2 regions of the Arthrobacter sp. SE2 genome follow, and region 1 is predicted to be linked to the other one. Evidence: riboswitches for the same ligand, from Rfam matches in the RefSeq annotation. Region 1 holds a riboswitch; the other holds the start of a gene.
What was found. A riboswitch is a leader RNA that binds a small molecule or an ion and turns the genes downstream of it on or off. The one in region 1 is predicted to bind glycine.
Positions count from the first base shown of each region.

Region 2: another riboswitch for glycine. It lies ahead of AC4CS3_RS09895 (amino acid permease); the one in region 1 lies ahead of gcvP (aminomethyl-transferring glycine dehydrogenase).

Region 1 is NZ_JBZAYA010000009.1:198,793-210,123, forward strand. It holds gene AC4CS3_RS14450 (flagellar biosynthesis protein FlhA) at 1-907, shown strand, start outside; gene AC4CS3_RS14455 (hypothetical protein) at 885-1,892, shown strand; gene AC4CS3_RS14460 (carbon storage regulator) at 1,897-2,145, shown strand; gene AC4CS3_RS14465 (hypothetical protein) at 2,491-3,090, opposite strand; gene AC4CS3_RS14470 (sigma-70 family RNA polymerase sigma factor) at 3,266-4,099, shown strand; gene AC4CS3_RS14475 (RES family NAD+ phosphorylase) at 4,128-4,832, opposite strand; gene AC4CS3_RS14480 (hypothetical protein) at 4,829-5,233, opposite strand; gene AC4CS3_RS14485 (MFS transporter) at 5,345-6,886, opposite strand; gene AC4CS3_RS14490 (TetR/AcrR family transcriptional regulator) at 6,969-7,517, shown strand; glycine riboswitch at 7,822-7,919, shown strand; glycine riboswitch at 7,921-8,028, shown strand; gene gcvP (aminomethyl-transferring glycine dehydrogenase) at 8,081-10,966, shown strand; gene gcvT (glycine cleavage system aminomethyltransferase GcvT) at 10,978-11,331, shown strand, end outside.
Region 2 is NZ_JBZAYA010000006.1:1,289-12,619, reverse strand. It holds gene AC4CS3_RS09920 (D-arabinono-1,4-lactone oxidase) at 1-246, opposite strand, end outside; gene AC4CS3_RS09915 (aminobutyraldehyde dehydrogenase) at 275-1,807, opposite strand; gene AC4CS3_RS09910 (purine-cytosine permease family protein) at 1,885-3,342, opposite strand; gene speB (agmatinase) at 3,339-4,343, opposite strand; gene AC4CS3_RS09900 (PucR family transcriptional regulator) at 4,589-6,082, shown strand; gene AC4CS3_RS09895 (amino acid permease) at 6,134-7,597, opposite strand; glycine riboswitch at 7,649-7,757, opposite strand; glycine riboswitch at 7,759-7,856, opposite strand; glycine riboswitch at 8,080-8,180, shown strand; gene gcvP (aminomethyl-transferring glycine dehydrogenase) at 8,343-11,201, shown strand; gene gcvT (glycine cleavage system aminomethyltransferase GcvT) at 11,213-11,331, shown strand, end outside.

The DNA.
Region 1 (11,331 bases):
GATCGTGATTCCGCCCGTCCGCACGCGCGACAACGTCGAGTTGCCGCCGGCCACCTATGCCATCCGCATTGCCGGAGTGGAAGCCGGACGTGGCACGGCGCCGTCGGGCAAGTTGCTTGCCCTCGGCGATTACCTTGACGCACTGCCGGGCACCTCCACGGTGGAGCCGGTCTTCGGGCTGGCCGGAAAATGGATTCCCAGCGAGATGCGCCACAGCGCCGAAATGACGGGGGCAACTGTGATCGACCGGGTTTCCGTGCTGGTGACCCACTTGTCGTCGATCGTGTCCGCCAACGCCGCAAGGCTCCTCACCCGCGAGGACGTCAGGGTGCTGACGGAGGGCGTGCGCAAGCAGAGCCCCGCCGCCGTCGAGGAACTCATTCCCGGGCTCATGTCCTTGGCCGAGGTGCAGCGGGTGCTGCAGGGACTCCTCGAAGAACAGGTCCCCATCAACGATCTTCCCCGCATTTACGAAGCCCTTGCCCTCCGTGCCAAGGTTTCCACCGAGCCCGAGGCTTTGGTGGAAACCGCCCGGCAATCCCTGGGGCCCGCGCTTGCAGCCAAGTTCCTGGATGGCACGGTGCTCAATGTGATCATGATCGATCCGCTCCTGGAACAGTCCATGCTCGAAGACATGCGCCCGGCCGAAGGGGGTACCCAGATCGTCATGAGCCAAGCCCGACTGGATGCCGTCCTGGCCTCTGTGCAGTCTTCGGTTGAGGCCGCGGCAAATGCAGGACGGCAAGCTGTCCTGGTGTGCGCCCCGGCGTTGCGGCCCGCGGTCCGGCGGCTCGTGGCTGCTCCCGACGGCGGTGTTCCCGTGTTGTCCTACCGCGAAGTGACGTCCGCGAACCTCCAGATCGAAACCGTGGGGGTGGTCCGCCATGCCGAAGCAATACAAGCTTAAGGGCACGTCCCTGGAGGCCATCCGGGTGAAAGCCGAGCAGCAGTACGGCCCCGGAGCGCGGATCGTCTCCGCCGAGAAAGTCACTAATCCGGGGATCGCCGGGCTCTTCGCAGCCAATCGCTACGAGGCCACCATCGAAGTTCAGGCAGAGGGTTCCACCCAACTAGCTAGCAATAGTTGTCGTTTTGAGGGCTCAGAACGACAACAACTGCGAGCTAGTTGGGATGCCCAGGTTGCTGGGGAGGCGCACGCGTTGCAGGGGCCCGCGATCGCCGCGCTCCTGGAGCAAGCCGACGCGGCCGAGATGGACCTGCACCGGCCCGAGGCAGCTATTTCAACCGCCTCCCCGGATTTCGCGGGGATATTGGAGCAGTTGGGGAAGGAGTTCCAGGCGCCGGTCTCTGGACCGCAAACGCAAGGGATGCTGACCGCGTTGCCAGCCGCCGCCGTCGGGCACGCCGTTCCTATGCCCGTACCGGTGCCACTTGCCGGCGGCGGTAACCTCATCATCCTGCTTGGCCTCGGCGACGACGCCTTGGGACCAGCGCTGGAAATGTCCATCGCCGAGGGCGGTTCCGATGTCCGGACAGCCGGAGCGCTGACTGCCTTCGGGCACCTCCACGTGGCGGGGCGCCAGGGCGCGACGGCGGCGCGCGCCCAAGCTGTGCTCACCGGCCAAACCGTGCTGGTGGCGTATGGACTCGGCAGGCAAGGCGAAACCCTGAGGCACGCGGCGGGCATCGCAGCCCTCGCCGCAGACCAGTTGTGGCTGGTTGTTGACGCTGGGCGGAAAGCGGAAGACACGGCAGCTTGGGTCCGCGCCCTTTCCGCCGCTCTCGCCGCCGAACGTGTCCGTGTCGACGCCCTCGATGTTTTCGGCGCGTCGGAAACGGGAAGTCCCGAGACAGTCAACGGGCTCGGCCTTCCCATCGGGTGGGTGGACGGCAAGCCCGCCCGCGTTGCCGTGCTCGGAAAGGTAGATTGAGAGCATGCTGGTACTGACACGCAAGCCGGGCGAACAGATCATGATTGGTGAGGACATTGTCATCACCGTCATGGAAGGCCGCGGCGACGGCGTGCGGATCGGGATCGAGGCGCCCCGCGGGGTGTCCATTCAGCGTCGCGAAGTGGTTGAGGCGATCGCCGCGGCCAACCTCGCTGCTGCCCAGGCCGGCCCCGAAGCCGAGGAACTCGTTGCCGGGCTGCGTCCGCCTGTTCGGAAACCGAAGGCGGATTAGGCGCGCCAGGTGGGGAATGTTGGCTCAGACACCCAAGTTGTCCACAAGAATGCGATCTGACTGATTGCGATGAAGATTCGGACGATTGACGAGCGGGACATGAACTTGATCTGTGTCGATCCGTCTTTTCGAGTGATAGACGTCTGGCTCCACCCCAACAGTGGCGCTTGGGACAAATCGCAGGGTTTCGATATTTCGTCTGCCAGCCTCTTGGAAGTCCTTGAGTGGGCAAAATTGGACAGGCAATCGTGCAACTTTTCGGAGGTTGACGCCTTCGATGCAAACCCGAACTCGGGACAGCCAAGCTTTATTCTCTTGCACACTGTCGTCCACCGGTAGCCGTCCCTAGTCCAAGCCCAGGAACTCCTTGAGGAGCGGCAGTGAGCAATCCCTCGTCACGGCCAGGGCCCGTTCGATATTGGCGTTTTCCGCAAGCAGCATCACGTCATCCACGGTGCCAGCACACGCGACCGCTCCCGGCGCCGCCGGGGCTGCGTCGCCGGGCTGAGCGGAGCCAAGCGGCGGGTTCCGGGCCCCTTGCAGCCCCATCTGGAGAGCCTCGACGTTGGCGGCCGCGGTTGTTTCCACTTGCTTGAGCACCAAGACCAGCTCACGGTGGTGTTCCTGAAGCAGTTCCGGCCAGATTACGGGCGGGGCCACTGAAGCGATCATCGGCAGCGTGGCATTGGCCGACAAGCGCCATTCAATAGCCACGGCCGACGACTCGATGTTCCGGGCAAGGGTGTCGAACCGAAGGTTTTCCAGGACCTTTTCCACGTCAGCGGCAGTGAATTTCAACCAATGCCAGTTGCCTGCCCGAACGTGCAGCAACTGGGTTTCGAGCCGGTACAACAGCAGTTCCAGCTGTCTCCGCTCACGCCACAGCGTCGCCGAAAGCTCATCCGCCCCCACGGTTCCCCATTCCCCGGTTTGGCCTGCGAACATGAATCCGAGGCCTCTTTTGTATCTTTTTCATGAGCGTACACGCATTGTTATTTTTCAGATGGTATGTTCACTGAATACATGTCTGTTCCGTGTAATCTTCGGCACGCTGCATCGTCTCAGCAGCTCGCCCATGAAGCCCCTGGAATCAGGCTTGGCAACTCAATAAACAAGTCTCATGGGGGGACTAATTTTGAATCGCGAAGAACGCAACGAGCTGGTGCTGCAGCACTTGCCGCTCGTTGGCTATTTGGTGTCGGAGCTCTGCGCGAGAGCTTCTCATTTGTCGCGCGACGATTTCGCATCGGTAGGGTCCGTGGCGTTGATAACGTCCGCCGATTCCTTCGATCCGAACCTCGGAGTCCCCTTCGGCGCATTTGCGCGCCGCCGGATCGTCGGAGCCTTTGCGGACGAGATGCGGGCCAGCGACTGGGCCACGCGATCTGCGCGCAAACGCATCAAGGAAACCATGTCGGTCCAGGAGACGCTGTCCGGCGTCCTTGGCCGCACGCCTTCGGTGGCCGAAACCGCATCAGCCCTGGGTGTCGAACGCAGCGTGGTGGAAGCCGCCCTGGCCGATGCCGCACGGACGCTGTCGCCACTGGACGACGTCGTCGTGGACACTGTTGCCGCGGACACCATCTCCCCGGAGCACTCAGTCCTGGCCGATGAGCGCCTCAAGTACCTTCGCGCCGCCGTCGCAGCCCTGCCGGAAAAGATGCGGTACGTCGTCGAGGAGATCTACTTCGGGGGGCGGACCGTCAAGGAACTGGCCGAGGAACTCGGTTCCACGCACGCTGCGGTCTCACAACAGCGCGCCGAGGGCATCCGCCTCATGCGCGATGGGCTGTCCGCGCATTACGCGGACGATCCCGGGCAATCCTTCGAGCCCCAATCGCGCATTACTGCCCGACGCCGGCACGACTACCTCTCGACGCTTGCCACCGCTACCTTGGGCGGAATTACCCGTAGTTTCAGTTCGCCTGATGCTGCCTTGAACCGGGCTGTCTAGACTCAGCGACTCCTGTGCGGAGCCTCAATTACTCGCCCCACCGCAGGTTGAATAGTGCAAAGATCTCAACAATTGCCGGATCCTCTGGCGTGAGTGAATGGGTCTCAAGGTGACTCAGTTGAGGGCTGACGTGGTTTGGCTCGTCCGGTCGTTCGTAGATGGCCCAAAGAGTGTTGTCATCGCCCAGACGAGAATTGAAACTTATGCCGTTGAAATCGCCTAGACCCCAAACGAACTTTGAGACCGCCTGGGTGATGGGGCGCGCCTTCTGGTCCTTCAGCGTGGCTGCGTCGAAGTCGTCAAATCCTTGCTCGGCTGCCATTTGCTTGAAAACAGGACGCAGTGCGGCAATAGACGCCATTGACGTGATGACGCAGAAGTGGCCGGACAACGTGGCCCTGGAGGCGATCCGGGGCTCCAGCCAGCTGTAACTGACAGTCCCGGCAGGGCAGGTGGGATACATTGCGGCATCGAGCGGATCTTCTTGGATTTCGGCCAGTTCTGTGGACGTCCCTATCGAGGGGCGAAGACCTGCCAGGATTTCGGCGAGACATGCCTGGAGAGTAGCGCCGGCATACATCGTTCGGAATTCTCCGTCCGGGTCGTCCCATCTACCCTGGAACCGTCCATGTTCGGCCCAGCTCCAGTCGGACCATGCCCAGGGCTCTGGACGGAAACCGACGCGCCAAACCCTGCGTTCGATGAATTCTCCCTCCAGCAAGCCTCCAATCATGCTGCTGATGGGGATGAAAACGCCCTCGCGGCGGCTAACACCCTGATCCTGGATTCTTCAGGAGGCCCCTCCCGCAGCACCATGGCAGGGGAATGATCCTCCAGGTAGGGGTTCATCCCTTGGAACCAGGCCTGGATGACTGTGGCGGAGTCTACCTCGCGAAGCGTACCGGCGATCTGATAGGCATCGCGGAGCCTCTGCTCTACGGCAGCCGAGGGCTTGCGTGGATCTTCTGGGTCAGCCCATTGTCGGACTGCACGCGTTTCCTTGACTGATCCAAGGTAAGCAACAAGTCGGGCCCCGAGAATGTCCCTGAGGGCCTGAATCAGTTCAGGCACCTCCATGTTCATGGCGTCGAAGTGGGCGCGCAGGCCAATGCGCGGCCCTGCTGGATTGCTCATTCCACCATAATCGCGCCGAAGCGAAATAAAAACAAGGGGATCACACGTCTTTTCCAGTGATATCACAAACAAATCACACTGCAAATCGCAGGCTCGATCCGCGCCGACTGCCTACTTTGCGGTCGGCACGCGGCGGAGCACGACGGCGGCAAGGACTGCCGCTCCGGCCATCAGTATCAGCCCGATCGCTGCCGTGATGTGGACGCCCGATTCAAAGGCGGCACGCGCGGCGGTGGCCAGGGCGTCACCCAATGGCTGGGGCAGTGCGGCCGCGGTGTCCACGGCTCCGGCGAGCGTCTCCCGCGAGCGTTCGGCTGCATGGCCGGACAATTCGCCTGGAAGCAGCAAGTGGTGTTGGTAGGACGCTGTCAGGATGGAGCCAAGGACGGCTGTGCCCAGCAATGAACCGAGCTCGTAACCCGTTTCGGAGATCGCCGATGCAGCGCCCGCCTTGTCGGCAGGAACCGCGCCGAGGATCAGGTCGTTGGAGATGGTCTCCGCCGAGCCAACCCCTATGGCCAGCAGTAGGAGTGCCGTCAAAAGGTACCCCGGACCCTGGCTGTGGTTGCCCAGGGCGGCCACGAGGTATCCCACTGCGCTCAGCGCCAAGCCCGATGCCACCACCAGGCCCGGGCGGATCCGCTTGACCAGCGGAACCACCACCAGGCCCGCCACGATGGTGGCCAGCAATGCCGGAACCATCGAGATCCCCGCCTGCATGGGGGATTGGCCTTCCACGAGCTGCAAGTGCTGCGCGAAGAAGTAAATGAAGCCGGTCATTGAGAACAGGGACAAGACGTTGGCCGTGATGGCCGTGCTGAAGACCTTGTTCCGGAAAAGCCGTACGTCCAACATGGGCGATGCCAAAGAGCCTTGCCTCCGGACGAAGACGATTCCCATGGCCAGGCCGAACGCCATGAAGGCCGCGGGTCCAGGGCCAAAACCGTGCACGGCGGCCTCTTTGATGCCATAAACCACGGGGGCCATGGTCAGGATGGACAGCACGACGCTGGGAACGTCCGGCTTGCCCGGGTTGTGATCCTTGGACTCGGGAATGAGGGAGGGGCCAAAGGCGAGCAGGGGCAGCAACAATGGCACCGCAACCAGGAACACGGCACCCCACCAGAAGTGCTCCACGAGCCAGCCGCCGAAGATCGGCCCGAGGGCGGCGCCGCCGGAGAATCCTGCGGCCCACACTGCCACGGCGAGCCGGCGGCGGTTCGGGTCCGGGAAGATGTTGCGGATCAAGGACAACGTGGACGGCATGAGCATGGCTCCGAAGACGCCCATGCTGGCACGTCCGGCGATGAGCCATTCCGCCGACGGCGCGAAGGCGGTGGCCGCGGAAACGGCGGCGAAGCCCGTGCTGCCGATCAACAGCAAGCGGCGGCGGCCGATCCGGTCTCCCAGGTTTCCCATGGACACCAACAGGGCTGCGAGAACCAGCGGGTACGCATCGACGACCCACAGAAGCTGCACGCCCCCGACTTCCAGCGAACGGGCGATTTGCGGCAGGGCAAATGTCAGCGCCGTATTGTCCACAGCCACCAGCAGCACGGGGAACATCAGGAGTGCCAGGGCAGCCCAATCGCGCCACGGGGCGGATTGGATCGAAGGGGTGCGGGGGTGCTGGGTTGTGGACGGGCTGAACATGAAAATAACTGTACCGTCTGGACGGTATAGTTTCAATCTGACTCATCGAACTGCCGCATCGAACTAAGGGATGATGGACACCATGCCGCGAAAACCTATTGCCCGGGACGCTGTCCTGGATGCCTTTGAAGCCCTGTTGATCGAGGTGGGGGAGCGGGCTGCCACCCTGGATGCCGTCGCCAAGCGCGCAGGCGTCTCCAAGGGCGGCCTGCTCTACCATTTCCCCAACAAGGAAGCCATGATCAGCTCCTTGCTCGAACGCATGGACGGGCTGGCCGCGTTGGACATCGAAGCAATGAAGGCAGCGCCCGAAGGTGCGGCCGCATTCTTCATCAAGTCTTCACTGTGGGCGGATACCCCTTTGGACAGGGTGTTCGTGGCAGCCACGCGGCTCGCGGAAGTAGCCCATGAAGAAACCCGCAGGCGTTTCGCCGGGATCCAGCAACAATGGCTCGATGTGCTCGCCGAAGAAGTGGGGCCCGAGATGGCCAAAGCGGTCCGGTACATGGGCGATGGACTTTACTTCAACGCAATGCTTGAAGGCGGCGCCGGTGATACGGAAGTCAAGGCCAGCGCGAGGAGCGCCGACGTCGGTGCGCTGCTGGCCGCCGTCGAACGCCTCCGTAACTGAGGGTTGGCCCAACTAATCCCCACCGCCACCCTCGCCTCGCAAGTCCCCACCGGCTCCCAGCCTTCGCAAGCTCAGGCAGGGGCCCTCGCCGTTGGGGCCCCACGGCCAGGGAACCCTGGCGGCGTGGGCCCACGCAGTTGTTGTCGTTTAGGGGCTCCAAAACGACATTTAGTGCGAGCTAGTTGGGAAAGCCGGGCGGGGTCGGTGACCACATTTGCAGACGCGGGCAGTCCATAGGACAATTGAGAGTTGTGGCAGCCGTCACCGGCAACCACGATCTGATTCACATAACTGAATACGCCTTTGATCTGCGGCGGGAGAGTCCTGCAGGCATGTGATGCAGGCGCCGTAGGAGCAAATCCTCCCCAGGAATCTCTCAGGCCCACGCACCGCCGCGGCAAGGCAACTCTGGAAAGCAGCACGCTGACGCGTGCTCACCGACGGTGCAAGCGGAACAGTGCCACGAGCACGGTTTCGCGGAAACTCTCAGGTCCAATACAGAGTGGGGAGGAACCCGATTAGCTGTGGCGTACCCTGCGCCGCCTTATTAATGGAGTTCCTTCGTGACGGTTAGTTCAACCTCCACTACGTTCGTTGACCGGCATATCGGCGCCCGCCGCCAGGCCGACATTGACATCATGCTCAAGTCTGTTGGCTACGACAGTGTCGATTCGCTCGTAGACACCGCGGTTCCCAATGACATCCGCCAGGACGTCGCACTGACGCTCCAGAATGCCCTCAGCGAGGTGGAGGTTCTGGCTGAGCTTCGCAAGCTGGCGGCCAAGAACAAGACGGCTGTGCAGATGATCGGCCAGGGCTATTACGACACCGTCACTCCGCCGGTGATTCGCCGCAACATCCTCGAATCCCCGGCCTGGTACACGGCCTACACGCCGTACCAGCCGGAAATCTCCCAGGGCCGCCTCGAAGCCCTGCTGAATTTCCAGACCATGGTCCAGGACCTCGTGGGGCTGCCCATCGCCAACGCCTCCCTCCTGGACGAAGCCACCGCCGTCGCCGAAGCAGTCCTCATGATGCGCCGGGCCAACAAGAACAAGACGGCCCACGACGGCAAGACGGTCCTCGACGCCGACTGCCTCCCGCAGACCATCGCCATCGTGAAGGGCCGCGCCGAGGCGCTGGGCTTCGAGGTGGAGATCGCGGACCTGTCCCAGGGCCTGCCCGACGGCGAGATCAACGGCATCGTGCTGCAGCAGCCGGGCGTTTCGGGCCGGGTGTTCGACCACTCCGCCGTGATTGCCGCCGCCAAGGAACGCGGTGCCCTCGTCACCGTCGCCGCGGACCTCCTCGCCCTCACCCTGATCACGCCTCCGGGCGAGCAGGGTGCCGACATCGCTGTCGGCTCCACCCAGCGCTTCGGCGTTCCGCTGTTCTTCGGCGGCCCGCACGCCGCGTACATGGCGGTCCAGAAGGGCCTCGAGCGCTCCATGCCGGGCCGCTTGGTGGGCGTTTCCAAGGACGACGCCGGCACTCCCGCCTACCGCCTCGCCCTCCAGACCCGCGAGCAGCACATCCGCCGCGAGAAGGCGACGTCCAACATCTGCACCGCGCAGGCACTCTTGGCCATCGTTTCCTCGATGTATGCCGTCTACCACGGACCCGATGGCCTGAAGGCGATCGCCGAGACCGCCCACAACCACGCCCGGACCCTGGCTGCGTCCTTGAAGGCCGCGGGCCTTGAGGTTCTGCACGGCAGCTTCTTCGACACCGTCACCGTCCGCGTCCCGGGCAAGGCTGCCGAAATCGTTGCAACCGCCGAGGCCAAGGGCATCAACCTGCGCGGCATCGACGCGGACACTGTCGGCGTCTCCGTTGATGAAACCACGACAAAAGAAATCGTCGGCGGCGTCCTTGATGCTTTTGGTGTCGTCGCCGCCTTCGGTGCCACTGTGTCCGGTGACGGCGAGGGCTTCGCCCTGGAGGCCGCCGTCGAGCGAACTTCGGACTACCTGCAGCACCCGGTGTTCAACACGCACCGTTCCGAGACGCAGCTGCTGCGCTACATCCGCAAGCTTTCGGACCGTGACCTGGCGCTGGACCGCACTATGATCCCGTTGGGTTCGTGCACCATGAAGTTGAACGCGACCGCCGAGATGGAAGCCATCTCCTGGCCGGAATTCGCCTCGATCCACCCGTTCGCCCCGGATTCCCAGACCGAGGGCTGGCGCGAACTGATCGAAGATCTGGAATCTGACCTGACCGAGATCACCGGTTATGACCAGGTCTCCATCCAGCCCAACGCCGGTTCCCAGGGCGAACTCGCGGGTCTGCTGGCCATCCGCGGCTACCACCACTCCCGCGGCGATCTCCAGCGCAACGTCTGCCTCATCCCGGCTTCTGCCCACGGCACCAACGCTGCCTCGGCAGTGCTGGCCGGCATGAAGGTGGTCGTGGTGGCCACGGCTGCCGACGGCACGATCGACCACACGGACCTGCAGGCCAAGATCGAGGCCAACAAGGACGTCCTCTCGGCCATCATGATCACCTACCCCTCCACGCACGGCGTGTACGACGCCGACGTCCGCGAAATCTGCGACTCCGTGCACGCAGCCGGCGGCCAGGTGTACGTTGACGGCGCCAACCTTAACGCGCTCGTGGGCCTGGCCCAGCCGGGCAAGTTCGGCGGCGACGTGTCCCACCTGAACCTGCACAAGACCTTCTGCATCCCGCACGGCGGCGGCGGACCGGGCGTTGGCCCGGTCGCGGCCAAAGCACACCTGGCACCCTTCATGCCCGGCGATGCCAACAAGGCAGCGCACGAAGACGGCGCTTCTTTGCCACGGACTGGCGTGGCCATCTCCGCCTCGCGTTACGGCTCCGCGGGTGTGTTGCCGATTTCCTGGGCCTACGTGAAGCTCATGGGCGGCGAAGGCCTCACCGAAGCCACCAAGTCCGCGCTGCTTGCCGCGAACTACATCGCCTCGCGCCTCAACGAGTACTTCCCCGTTCTCTACACCGGTGAAGGCGGACTCGTGGCCCACGAGTGCATCCTGGACCTGCGCGAACTGACGGCCAAGACAGGCGTCACCGCGGAGGACGTCGCCAAGCGACTCATCGACTACGGCTTCCACGCTCCCACCCTGGCGTTCCCGGTGGCCGGCACCCTGATGGTGGAGCCCACCGAATCCGAGGACCTCGGGGAGATCGACCGCTTCATCGAAGCCATGATCACCATCCGCAAGGAAATCGACCAGGTTGCCCACGGCGACTTCACGGTGGAGAACAGCCCGCTGCGCCACGCACCGCACACCGCGGCCGCCGTCGTCTCCTCGGACTGGAACCGTGAATACTCCCGCGAGCAGGCCGTCTTCCCTGTCCACCACCTCAAGCAGGACAAGTACTTCCCGCCCGTCGGCCGCATCGACGGCGCCGCCGGCGACCGCAACCTGGTCTGCTCCTGCCCTCCGATCGAAGCCTTCGAGAACTAAGGACTGACGCAATGACTGAGAACTACACTGCGCTCTACGAAGAGCACAAGAAGCTCGACGCTTCCTTCACCGATTTCGGTGGCTGGCAGATGCCCCTGAAGTACTCCTCCGAACTGGCCGAGCACCACGCAGTCCGCCAGTCCGCAGGCCTGTTCGACCTCTCCCACATGGGCGAAGTCTGGGTCACCGGTCCGGAAGCCGCTGCCTTCCTCGACTACGCCCTAGTCGGGAAGATCTCCGCGATCGCGGTAGGCAAGGCCAAATACTCGCTGATCTGCCAGGAAGACGGCGGCATCATCGATGACCTCATCACGTACCGTCGTGGCGATTCCAAGTTCCTGGTGGTTCCGAACGCGGGCAACGCC
Region 2 (11,331 bases), on a different contig from region 1:
ACCGCCCGTTTGGACCAGCGGCGAGGACGAATGCCCCGAGCCGACCGCCCGCACAGGCAGGCCTTCGCGGATGGCGAAACGGACGGCGTCGAGCGCTTCTTGTTCATTCCGCGGCCGGACGGTGAAGGCCGGCGTGGCGCTCTGGTTACCGCCCCAGTTGGTCCACGTGACGTCCGTGCCGAAGGGGGCGGAAGGAGTGGCGGCGCGTGCCGGGGATGCGTTGCGGGGAAGGTTCGCGATGGTCATTGATAAGCTCCGTTGCTTGTCTGAACGCTCATGCGCCGTGGTTGATCATGACGTGCTTGGTGCGGGAGTAGTCGTCCAAAGCGTAGAGCGAGAGGTCGCGGCCGTAGCCGGATCCCTTGAATCCGCCCCACGGTACCTCGCAAGCCAACACCAAGTGTGAATTGACCCAAACGGTACCGAAGTCGAGCTGCTTAGGAACGCGCAACGTGAGGCTTGAATCCCGGGTCCATACTGAGGCTGACAAGCCGTAAGGGCTCTCGTTTGCGCGGGTGACGGCCTCTTCAGTGGAACTGAAGGTCTCCACCGTGACCACGGGACCAAAGATCTCGTGGGTTGCAATATGCGCTCCGGCTGGCACGTTGCTGATGACGGTGGGCTCGATGAAGTAGCCGGGGCCTTCCAACGCCGAACCGCCGATGGCGACCTGCAGGCCAGCAGCTTTTGCCTCGGCCAGCGATTCCTTGACGCGCTCGAAATGCGGGCGCGAAATCATGGGACCGATTTCGACGTCGTCCCCCGCCTCTGGTGCCCCGACCACCAACGTGCTGACTTCGCGCACGAGGTGTTCGGTGAACTCGGCAGCCACCGATTCGTGGACGAGCACGCGGCAGGCAGCGCCACAGTCCTGGCCTGCGTTCCAGTAGCCGGCATTCCGCACGCCAGCCGCGGCGGCGCGGAGGTCGGCGTCGGGAAACACAACAACCGGGGCCTTGCCGCCGAGTTCCAGGTGGACGCGCTTGACCGACTTCGCGGCGGTTTCCGCCACTGCCTGTCCGCTGACGACGCTCCCCGTCAAGGCGACGAGGGCAACATCGGGGTGTTCGGAAAGCCGCTGGCCAACGGTCCGGCCCTGGCCCGTGACGACGTTGAGAATGCCATCCGGAATGCGCCCGGCCACGAGCTCCGCCAGCTTCAGCGTGGAGAGCGGCGTCTGCTCGGAAGGCTTGAGGACGATGCTGTTTCCGGCGGCAAGGATCGGCGCGATCTTCCAGGCCGCCATCAGAAGCGGGTAGTTCCACGGGGTGATGACGCCCACCACTCCTACGGGTTCCCTGAGGATGACCGAGGTGTGCCCGGTGGCGTAGTCGCCGCCGGCCATGGAGGTCAGCGTGCGGGACGCTCCGGCCATGAATCGGAAGGTGTCAATGGTGCTGGAGACGTCGTCTTCCGCGACGGCCCGCGGTTTGCCTGTGTTGGCGGACTCGATGGCTTGGAAAGCTTCCCGGTTCGCTGCGATGATGTTGGCGATCAGGTTCAGGACCTCGGACCGCTCCTTCGGCGTGGTGGATCCCCAGGACTTCTGCGCCGCCACGGCTGCTTCGACGGCAACGTCAACGTCTGCGGCGGTGCCGGCCTGCACGGAGGCGATGACCTGCTCGGTGGCGGGGTCTACCACGTCGATGAGCTCGGCGGAGGAACCTGGAACAAACGATCCGCCGATGAAATGCCCGCCAGGCGGCAGGGGCAGGGGCAAGATGCCCGGGACGTTGCGGGCCGCAGAGGAGCTGTTGTCTTCGCTGACGCGGCGGACGGTGAACTGTTCGGTGTCAATGAGTGTCATGATTTTGCCTTTGTTTTCTGGCGCCGGTCGCGGCGTCGGGAGTTTATGGGGGAGTGCGGGCCTAGGCCCGGGATGCGTTAGACCAAGTCGCTTGCGAGTGCGAGGGCCTCAAGCGGTGCGGCCTCGGTCTTCTTCCGGAAGGTGCGTGCCGCTACGTAGTAGAGAGGCGCCACCACGACGAGTCCGACAATCCAGGAGAGGTCTACGCCGCCCATGGCTGCTGCGACGGGTCCGGTGTAGATCGCTGTTGCCGAGAACGGAAGCTGGACCAGGGCACCTGCCACGTAGGAAGCGATGGCGACCCAGTTGAACCGTCCGTACACTCCGCCGTCGCGCTTGAAGAAGTCTTCAACTCTGTAATCGCCGTGCCGGAGGAGGTAGTAGTCCACCAGGTTGATGGCCGTCCAGGGAACCAGCACGTACATCAGGAAGGAGAGGAAGTTGGTGTAAAAGAGGATGAAATTGTCGCGTGCGAACAGCGAGATCAGGAGTGCGAATGTAAAGAGGATGATTGCCGCAACGCTTCGGGTCTTGGCGCGAGGCAACCAATTCGGCTTGAACGTCTGCCCAATCGTGAGGCTGCACAGGACGCCGCAGTAGAGATTCATGGCGTTCGACGCCGCGACGCCGAGGCAGAAGATTCCCACGACTGCCAGGGTCCATGGCTGGAGCAGCGCTCCCATGCTGCCGACGATTTCGACGTTGCCTGCATCGGCACCCATGGTCACCGCGAGGGTTCCCACCAAGGCACCCAGGATCATCGGGAAGAGCGTGCCCAGGACGCAGCCTGAGTAGGAGGCCCAGAACGCCGGGGCCGAGCCGGTGCCTTGCGGCATGTAGCGGGAGTAGTCCGAGACGTAGGGAGCGTAGGCGAGTTGCCACAAGGCGGATACGGAGACGGTGGCCATGAAGCCAACCCAGTTGAAGTTTCCCTGGTACAGGAAAGTAGCGGGCAGCCCGTGGACGAACATGATCCAGACGAAGGCCAGAAGCAATGCCAAACCGGCCACGATGCTGAGGAAGCGCGCGTAGGCGTGGATGAGCCGGTAGCCGAAAATCGTGGCAACAACGCTCACGACGCCGATGATGATGATGCCACCGTCAACACTGATGTCCGGGCTGACTGCGGCCATTGCTTCGCCGCCAAAGACGAGGTTCGCAGCGAAGAATCCGACGTACATGATCACCACGATGACAACGATCAGCAACGCCCCGAAGGAGCCGAATTGGCCGCGGGTCTGAATCATCTGTGCCACGCCCAATTGCGGTCCCTGGGCGGAGTGGAGCGCCATGAAGATGCCACCGATGACGTTTCCAAGGATGATTCCCACGATGGCGGGCACGAAGCTGAGCCCGAACACCGTTGTGGCGAGTCCACCGGTCACGATGGTCATGATCATGATGTTGGAACCGAACCAGATGGTAAAGAGGTCCCGGGCTTTCCCGTGGCGTTCATTCAACGGGATGGGCTGGATGGTCTTGTCTTCGAGCCGGGGCACTTCGGTGGCCGCGGCGGGATTGCTTCGGGTGTTCATGATGCGGTCCAGGAGGCTGCTTGCAATTCGCGGACGGCGTTCGTCTCGGCCTTGCCGCGGTTCACCATCAGCGCGAGGAGGTCGAAGACAAGGGTGGCCGCGGCCACCGTGGTGATGTCTGCGTGGTCGTATGCCGGGGCGACTTCGACGACGTCGGCGCCGACGATGTTGATGCCGTTCAGCCCGCGGAGCAGTGCCAGGAGTTCGCGGGAGTGGAGTCCGCCCATCTCGGGAGTGCCGGTGCCCGGTGCGTAGGCGGGGTCCAGGACGTCGATGTCGATGGAGACGTAGACCGGGGTATCGCCCAGCCGCTCCTTGACCCGCTCGATCGCTGCCGGAACGCCGATGACGTCCAGGTCCGAGCAGCGGATGATCTGGAAACCGAATTCGTGGTCGCGGAGGAAGTCGTTGCGGTCGTAGACCGGCCCGCGGATGCCGACGTGCATGGAGGAGTCTTCCACCAGGAGGCCTTCTTCGAATGCCCGCCGGAAGATGGTTCCATGCGTGACGGGCTGGTCGAAGTAGGTGTCCCAGGTGTCCAGGTGGGCGTCGAAGTGCAGCAACGCGACCGGTCCGTGGACCTTGTTCAAGGCCCGCAGCATCGGCAGGGCGATGGTGTGGTCGCCGCCGATCGAGATGAGCTTCTTGTCCTCGCTGATCAGGGGCAGTGCCTGCTCTTCGATTTCGCGGACGGCCCGCGTGATGTCGTACGGGGTGCAGGCGATGTCGCCGGCGTCCACAACCTGGACTTCGTAGACCGGCTCAACGTCGAGTTCGGGATGGTAGCCCGGACGCAGGAGCCGGGAGGCCTCGCGGACCGCGGCAGGACCGAAACGGGCGCCGGGCCGGAAGGACGTTCCGCCGTCGAACGGTACTCCGACGATCGCAATGTCGTAGTCCGGAACGCGGTCAATTTGGGGAAGCCTGGCAAAAGTGCCCAGGCCTGCATACCGGGGGACTTTGGTTGCGTCGACGGGGCCGATGGGCTTATGCGTTGTCATGCCGGGATCCTTCGTGTAGTGCTGCCGAGCGGCTTGCCGGCAGCTTTCGGTGTTGGGAGGAGGGTGCTCGCCTTTGAGCGGGAATGTCGAGTCGGAATGTTGGGGCGGGAAGTAAGTAATCCAATTCTTGGTGACGCACATCACTGCGTATAGCGGTAGATTGACTACAAATGGCCGAGTCGCTTAGACAAATGTCTAAGCGCTGTGAAATAGCCGGAAACCAATGATCAGGGAGTGCACTTTCGATGGCGATTACTGTGGCCGAGCTCGTGGCAGAACCCCAGTTGGGACTGACCCTTCTGGCCGGATACACAGGAAGTGGCAACCGGATCACGTGGGCGCACACTTCTGACCTGCCGCGCCTGTGGGAATGGGTCACCGGCGGCGAACTGATGATGACCAACGGGCTGTCCATCCCGGCCGACGCCCCAGGCCAAGTAGCGCTCGCCGAGGCGCTCGTCGAAGCAGGCGCCAGCGCGCTCGCCATCGGCGAGAAGATGCACGCGCCGGAGTTGACGCCGGAGTTCCTGGCGGCCTGCGAACACCTGCCGCTGCCGCTGCTGAGCATTCCGTATCCGTTGCCCTTCATCGCCATCGCCCGGACCGTGGCCGAGGCTTCCCTGCTGGAGGAATCACGGCGTCTACGCCAGACCGCCAGAGTCTATGACTTGATACGCACCGCGGGAACAATTGAGGACCACTGGCAGGGCCTCCTGCAGGGCCTCGCGGCTGAGCTCGATGCGGAGCTGTTCGTGGTGGACCGGCGCTGCCTGCATCCGTGGCATCCGGACGGCAAGCCGCTGCCGGATATTCTGCTGACGGAATTGGCCCCGCTGACCGGCCACATACCCCTGGCCGGGAAGAAGTTCCAGTGGCATCGGCTAGGGGATCGGCACGTGTTGATGATGGACATCCCCACCCACGCCAATGCATTGCTGGTGGTGCTGCCCAAAAGCGATCCGCACCCTGACGCCGTCGTGCTCCTCCACGCGGCAACAGTGCTGGGGCTGGAACTTTCACGAACAGTCCTGTCCCTGGAAAGCCAGCATCGCCTGGCTGGCGAGTTCCTCCGGCCAGCCGTTGATGGACGGCTGGGAGTCGTCGAACTGGAGAGCCGGCTTACCGCCTTTGATGTCCCAGCACAAGATTTCGTGATGGTCGCGATAGCCGCCGACGACGGCGAGCGGCTGGCGAACGTCCACGTGGAACTGTGGCGCCACGGATTTCCAGCCGCTTGCCTCCGGCGTTTCAACACACTTCATGTGGCGGTATCCCAAGCGGTGACCGACGACGTCTTGATCCATTGCGCCGGGACCGACGTCCGGATTGGCATCAGCTCGCCTACGTCCGCCGCAGGCATCCAGCGTGCACTGCAGGAATCGCTGTGGGCGCTTGGTTCAGCCAAGGGCAACGCCGTCAACCTGGCCCACTACGCCGAGGGACCGTCTTGGCTGGGCCTCACGAGTTTCGAGGAAGGCACGGCGTTGGTCCAGCGGCTGCTCGGCCCGGTCTTCGCGTACGAACAGGGCCAGGAAGGTGACCTCATCGTGACTTTGAGGACCTACCTGGACACCCAGAGGTCGTGGCAAAAGACAGCTGCGGCACTCTTCGCCCACCGGCAAACCGTGATCTACCGTATCCGGAAAATCGGCGAATTGACGGGGCTGGACATGAGCGAAACGTCCACGTTGGCCCAGCTTTGGTTTGCGCTCCAGATACATGAGGCCATGCATCAGTAGGCTCCTGCCTGGCTTCCTGCTGGCTCTCCTGCCGCGGCGGTGCGGCCTGGGTCAGGGAAGAACCGCGGCCTGGTTCGCGGCATCCTGTTCGGACTCGAGTTCCTCCTGGAACCTCGCGTAACGGGCCAGATGGGCTGGACGGCGGCGCAGGAAGAACCACGCGACGCCGAGCATGATGAACCAGACCGGAGTGGCCAAGAGAGCCACCAGTGTGTCGGGCTGTGTGGTCAAGGTCCACAGGACAAAGCCGAAGAACGCGAAGACCACCCAGACCATCGGGATGCCGCCGGGCATCTTGAACGTGGACGCGATGTGCAGCTGCGGGCGACGACGACGGAATGCGATGTAGCTGGCCAGGATGATGGACCAGACGAAGACGAAGCAGACGGCGGACACGGTGGTGACCATGTCAAAGGCCTTGCCGACGTCCTGTCCCGCGTACATCAGGACGACGCCGGAGAGCAGCAGCACGCAGGAGAGGAACAGGGCGTTGCGGGGAACCTTGCGCCCGGATAGGCCACTGAACAGGGCCGGGGCGTCGCCCTCCTGGGCCAGGCCGTACACCATGCGCGAGGTGGAGTAGATGCCGGAGTTGGCCGAGGACATGGCCGAGCTGAGCACCACCAGGTTCACCACGGTGGCAGCGGCACCCAGTCCAGCCAGGGAGAACATGGCGATGAAAGGGCTGTGGCCGGCGGCGAACTGGGTCCAGGGCGTGACGGACATCAGGATGATGAGGGCGCCCACGTAGAAGAGGAGCACGCGCACTGGGATGGAGTTGATCGCTCTGGGCAGGTTCTTCTCCGGGTCCTTGGCCTCTGCCGCGGTGGTGCCCACGAGCTCAATGCCCACGAAAGCGAAGACGGCAATCTGGAAGCCAGCCACGAAGCCCATGAATTCGTGTGGGAAGAAGCCGCCGTGGCTCCACAGGTTGCTGAAGCTTGCCGGTCCGGCGTCGGACTGGAAACCGCTGAAAATCATGAACAGGCCCACAACGATCAGTGCCGCAATCGCGATGATCTTGATGAGAGCGAACCAGAATTCTGTCTCGCCGAAGGCCTTCACCGTGGTCAGGTTCAGTAGCAGCAGGATCGCGATGGTGGCCAGGCCCGGAATCCACAGCGGGAGGCTCGGCCAGAGTTCCTTCGAATAGCCGGCGATGGCGATGACGTCCGCTATGCCGGTGATCACCCAGCAGAACCAGTAGGTCCAGCCGGTGAAGAAACCTGCCCAAGGTCCCAGCAGGTCCGCGGCAAAATCGCTGAAGGACTTGTAGTGCAAGTTGGACAACAACAGCTCGCCCATCGCCCGCATGACGAAGAACAGCATGAAGCCGATGATCATGTACACGAAGATGACCGACGGGCCGGCCGCGGAAATGGTCTTGCCCGAACCCATGAACAGGCCAGTGCCGATCGCCCCGCCGATAGCAATCAGCTGGATGTGCCGGTTGCTGAGCTGGCGGTCAAGATGTGGTGTTTCGACGGCTTTGGCGGGCGGATGATGAATCGTCATGAGGAACTCCATCGTTCAAGTGGCATTAGCGTGCCACGATGATTCGGGGTTCCTCCCCGCTCTGTCTTGGACCTGAGAGATTCCGCGGCCCCGTGCTTTCGCATGGTTCCGCTTTGCACCGTCGGTGAGCCCGGGGTTCCCAGGCTGCTTTCCAGAGTTGCCTTGCCGCGGCGGTACATGGGCCTGAGAGTTTCCTGGGGAGGATTTGCTCCTACGGCGCCCGCTGAATGTACCGGCAGGACTCTCCCGCCGCAGATCATAAGCAGTATTCAGTTGGGTGAAGAGAATCGCGGATGTGGAGGATTGGCCTCTTCCGGGCGGCCACCGATTCAGTGTGGGATAGCTCACTAAGAAATGTCAATTCGGCCTTTGCTTCGTCACCTCGGTGCCCGCTGAGCGCCGTTTTCGAACCAGATGTTGCCCCGACTCTGACGTTGTGTGTATGGTGTGAGCCGAATCACCCCAAATCTGAATATGCCTTTCGAACCGTGGCGGGAGAGTCCTCCCAGTCATCAACCGGGCAGGCGCCGTAGGAGCAAATCCTCCCCAGGAATCTCTCAGGCCCCCGTACCGCCGCGGCGAGGCAACTCTGGAAAGCAGCCAGGCTTCGGTCCGGCTCACCGACGGTGCAAGCGGAACACAACGTGACAATGCGTTCTGCGGAATCTCTCAGGTCCGATACAGAGCGGGGAGGAACCCAAACCGAAGCCGTGCCATTGTGGTCGGCCCTACCTTGGAGTTCCTTTTGACTGTTCAATCAACCCCCACCGCTTTTGCAGACCGACACATCGGCGCGCGACGGCAAACCGATGTTGACATCATGCTCAAAGCTGTCGGCTACGACTCCGTTGACGGCCTGGTGGATGTCGCTGTCCCCGATTCCATCCGCCAGGACGTCGCACTCAGGCTGTCCAAGCACGGCACCGACGCCCTCAGCGAGGTCGAAGTCCTGGCTGAACTTCGCAAGCTGGCGGCCAAGAACAAGACGGCTGTGCAGATGATCGGCCAGGGCTATTACGACACCGTCACTCCGCCGGTGATCCGCCGCAACATCCTCGAATCCCCGGCCTGGTACACGGCCTACACGCCCTACCAGCCGGAAATCTCCCAAGGCCGCCTCGAAGCCCTGCTGAATTTCCAGACCATGGTCCAGGACCTCGTGGGGCTGCCCATCGCCAACGCCTCCCTCCTGGACGAAGCCACCGCCGTCGCCGAAGCAGTCCTCATGATGCGCCGGGCCAACAAGAACAAGACGGCCCACGACGGCAAGACCGTCCTCGACGCCGACTGCCTCCCGCAGACCATCGCCATCGTGAAGGGCCGCGCCGAGGCGCTGGGCTTCGAGGTGGAGATCGCGGACCTGTCCCAGGGCCTGCCCGACGGCGAGATCAACGGCATCGTGCTGCAGCAGCCGGGCGTTTCGGGCCGGGTGTTCGACCACTCCGCCGTGATTGCCGCCGCCAAGGAACGCGGTGCCCTCGTCACCGTCGCCGCGGACCTCCTCGCCCTCACCCTGATCACGCCTCCGGGCGAGCAGGGTGCCGACATCGCTGTCGGCTCCACCCAGCGCTTCGGCGTTCCGCTGTTCTTCGGCGGCCCGCACGCCGCGTACATGGCTGTGCGCGAAGGCATGGAGCGTACACTCCCGGGCCGCATCGTCGGCGTTTCCAAGGACAATGCCGGCGTGCCCGCCTACCGCCTCGCCCTCCAGACCCGCGAGCAGCACATCCGCCGCGAGAAGGCGACGTCCAACATCTGCACCGCGCAGGCACTGTTGGCGATCGTTTCCTCGATGTATGCCGTCTACCACGGACCCGATGGCCTGAAGGCGATCGCCGAGACCGCCCACAACCACGCCCGCACGCTCGCCACCGCGCTCAAAGTCGCCGGCCGCGAACTCGTCTCCGATTCCTTCTTCGACACCGTCACCGTCCGCGTCCCCGGCAAGGCCGGGAAGGTCATCGCGGCCGCCGAGGCCAGGGGCATCAACCTGCGGATCATTGACGCCGACACCGTAGGCGTCTCCGTTGACGAAACCACGACGTCGGAAGTGCTGTCCGCAGTTGCCGTCGCCTTTGGCGCCGGTCCCGTGAAGACCGCTGCCGGCTTCGAGTTGCCGGAGGCCGTGGTCCGCATTTCTGATTTCCTTCGGCACCCGGTGTTCAACACGCACCGTTCCGAAACGCAGCTGCTGCGCTACATCCGCAAGCTTTCGGACCGTGACCTGGCGCTGGACCGCACCATGATCCCGCTGGGTTCGTGCACCATGAAGTTGAACGCCACCGTCGAGATGGAAGCCATCTCCTGGCCGGAATTCGCCTCGATCCACCCGTTCGCCCCGGATTCCCAGACCGAGGGCTGGCGCGAACTGATCACGGACCTGGAATCTGACCTGACCGAGATCACCGGTTATGACCAGGTCTCCATCCAGCCCAACGCCGGTTCCCAGGGCGAACTCGCGGGTCTGCTGGCCATCCGCGGCTACCACCACTCCCGCGGCGAGGCCCAGCGCAACGTCTGCCTCATCCCGGCTTCTGCCCACGGCACCAACGCTGCCTCGGCGGTGCTGGCCGGCATGAAGGTGGTCGTGGTGGCCACGGCTGCCGACGGCACGATCGACCACACGGACCTGCAGGCCAAGATCGAGGCCAACAAGGACGTCCTCTCGGCCATCATGATCACCTACCCCTCCACGCACGGCGTGTACGACGCCGACGTGCGCGAGGTCTGCGACTCCGTGCACGCAGCCGGCGGCCAGGTGTACGTTGACGGCGCCAACCTTAACGCCCTGGTCGGCCTGGCCCAGCCGGGCAAGTTCGGCGGCGACGTGTCCCACCTGAACCTGCACAAGACCTTCTGCATCCCGCACGGCGGCGGCGGACCGGGCGTTGGCCCGGTCGCGGCCAAAGCACACCTGGCACCCTTCATGCCCGGCGACGCGAACGACGCTTTTTCCGGCAAGGGTGTCGCCATCTCCGCCTCGCGTTACGGCTCCGCGGGTGTGTTGCCGATTTCCTGGGCCTACGTGAAGCTCATGGGCGGCGAAGGCCTCACCGAAGCCACCAAGTCCGCGCTGCTTGCCGCGAACTACATCGCCTCGCGCCTCAACGAGTCCTTCCCCGTTCTCTACACCGGTGAAGGCGGACTCGTGGCCCACGAGTGCATCCTGGACCTGCGCGAACTGACGGCCAAGACCGGCGTCACCGCGGAGGACGTCGCCAAGCGCCTCATCGATTACGGTTTCCACGCGCCCACGTTGTCGTTTCCGGTGGCCGGCACCCTGATGGTGGAGCCCACGGAGTCCGAGGACTTGGCAGAGATCGACCGCTTCATCGAAGCCATGATCACCATCCGCAAGGAAATCGACCAGGTCGCGCACGGCGACTTCACGGTGGAGAACTCGCCGCTGCGCCACGCGCCGCACACGGCTGCAGCCGTTGTGAGCTCCGGTTGGGATCGTGAATACCTGCGCGAACAGGCCGTCTTCCCGGTCCCCCACCTCAAGCAGGACAAGTACTTCCCGCCCGTCGGCCGCATCGACGGCGCCGCGGGCGACCGTAACCTGGTCTGCTCCTGCCCTCCGATCGAAGCCTTCGAGAACTAAGGACTGACGCAATGACTGAGAACTACACGGCTCTCTATGAGCAGCACAAAATCGCCGGCGCGTCCTTCACGGACTTCGGCGGCTGGCAGATGCCCCTCAAATACGAGTCCGAACTGGCCGAACACCACGC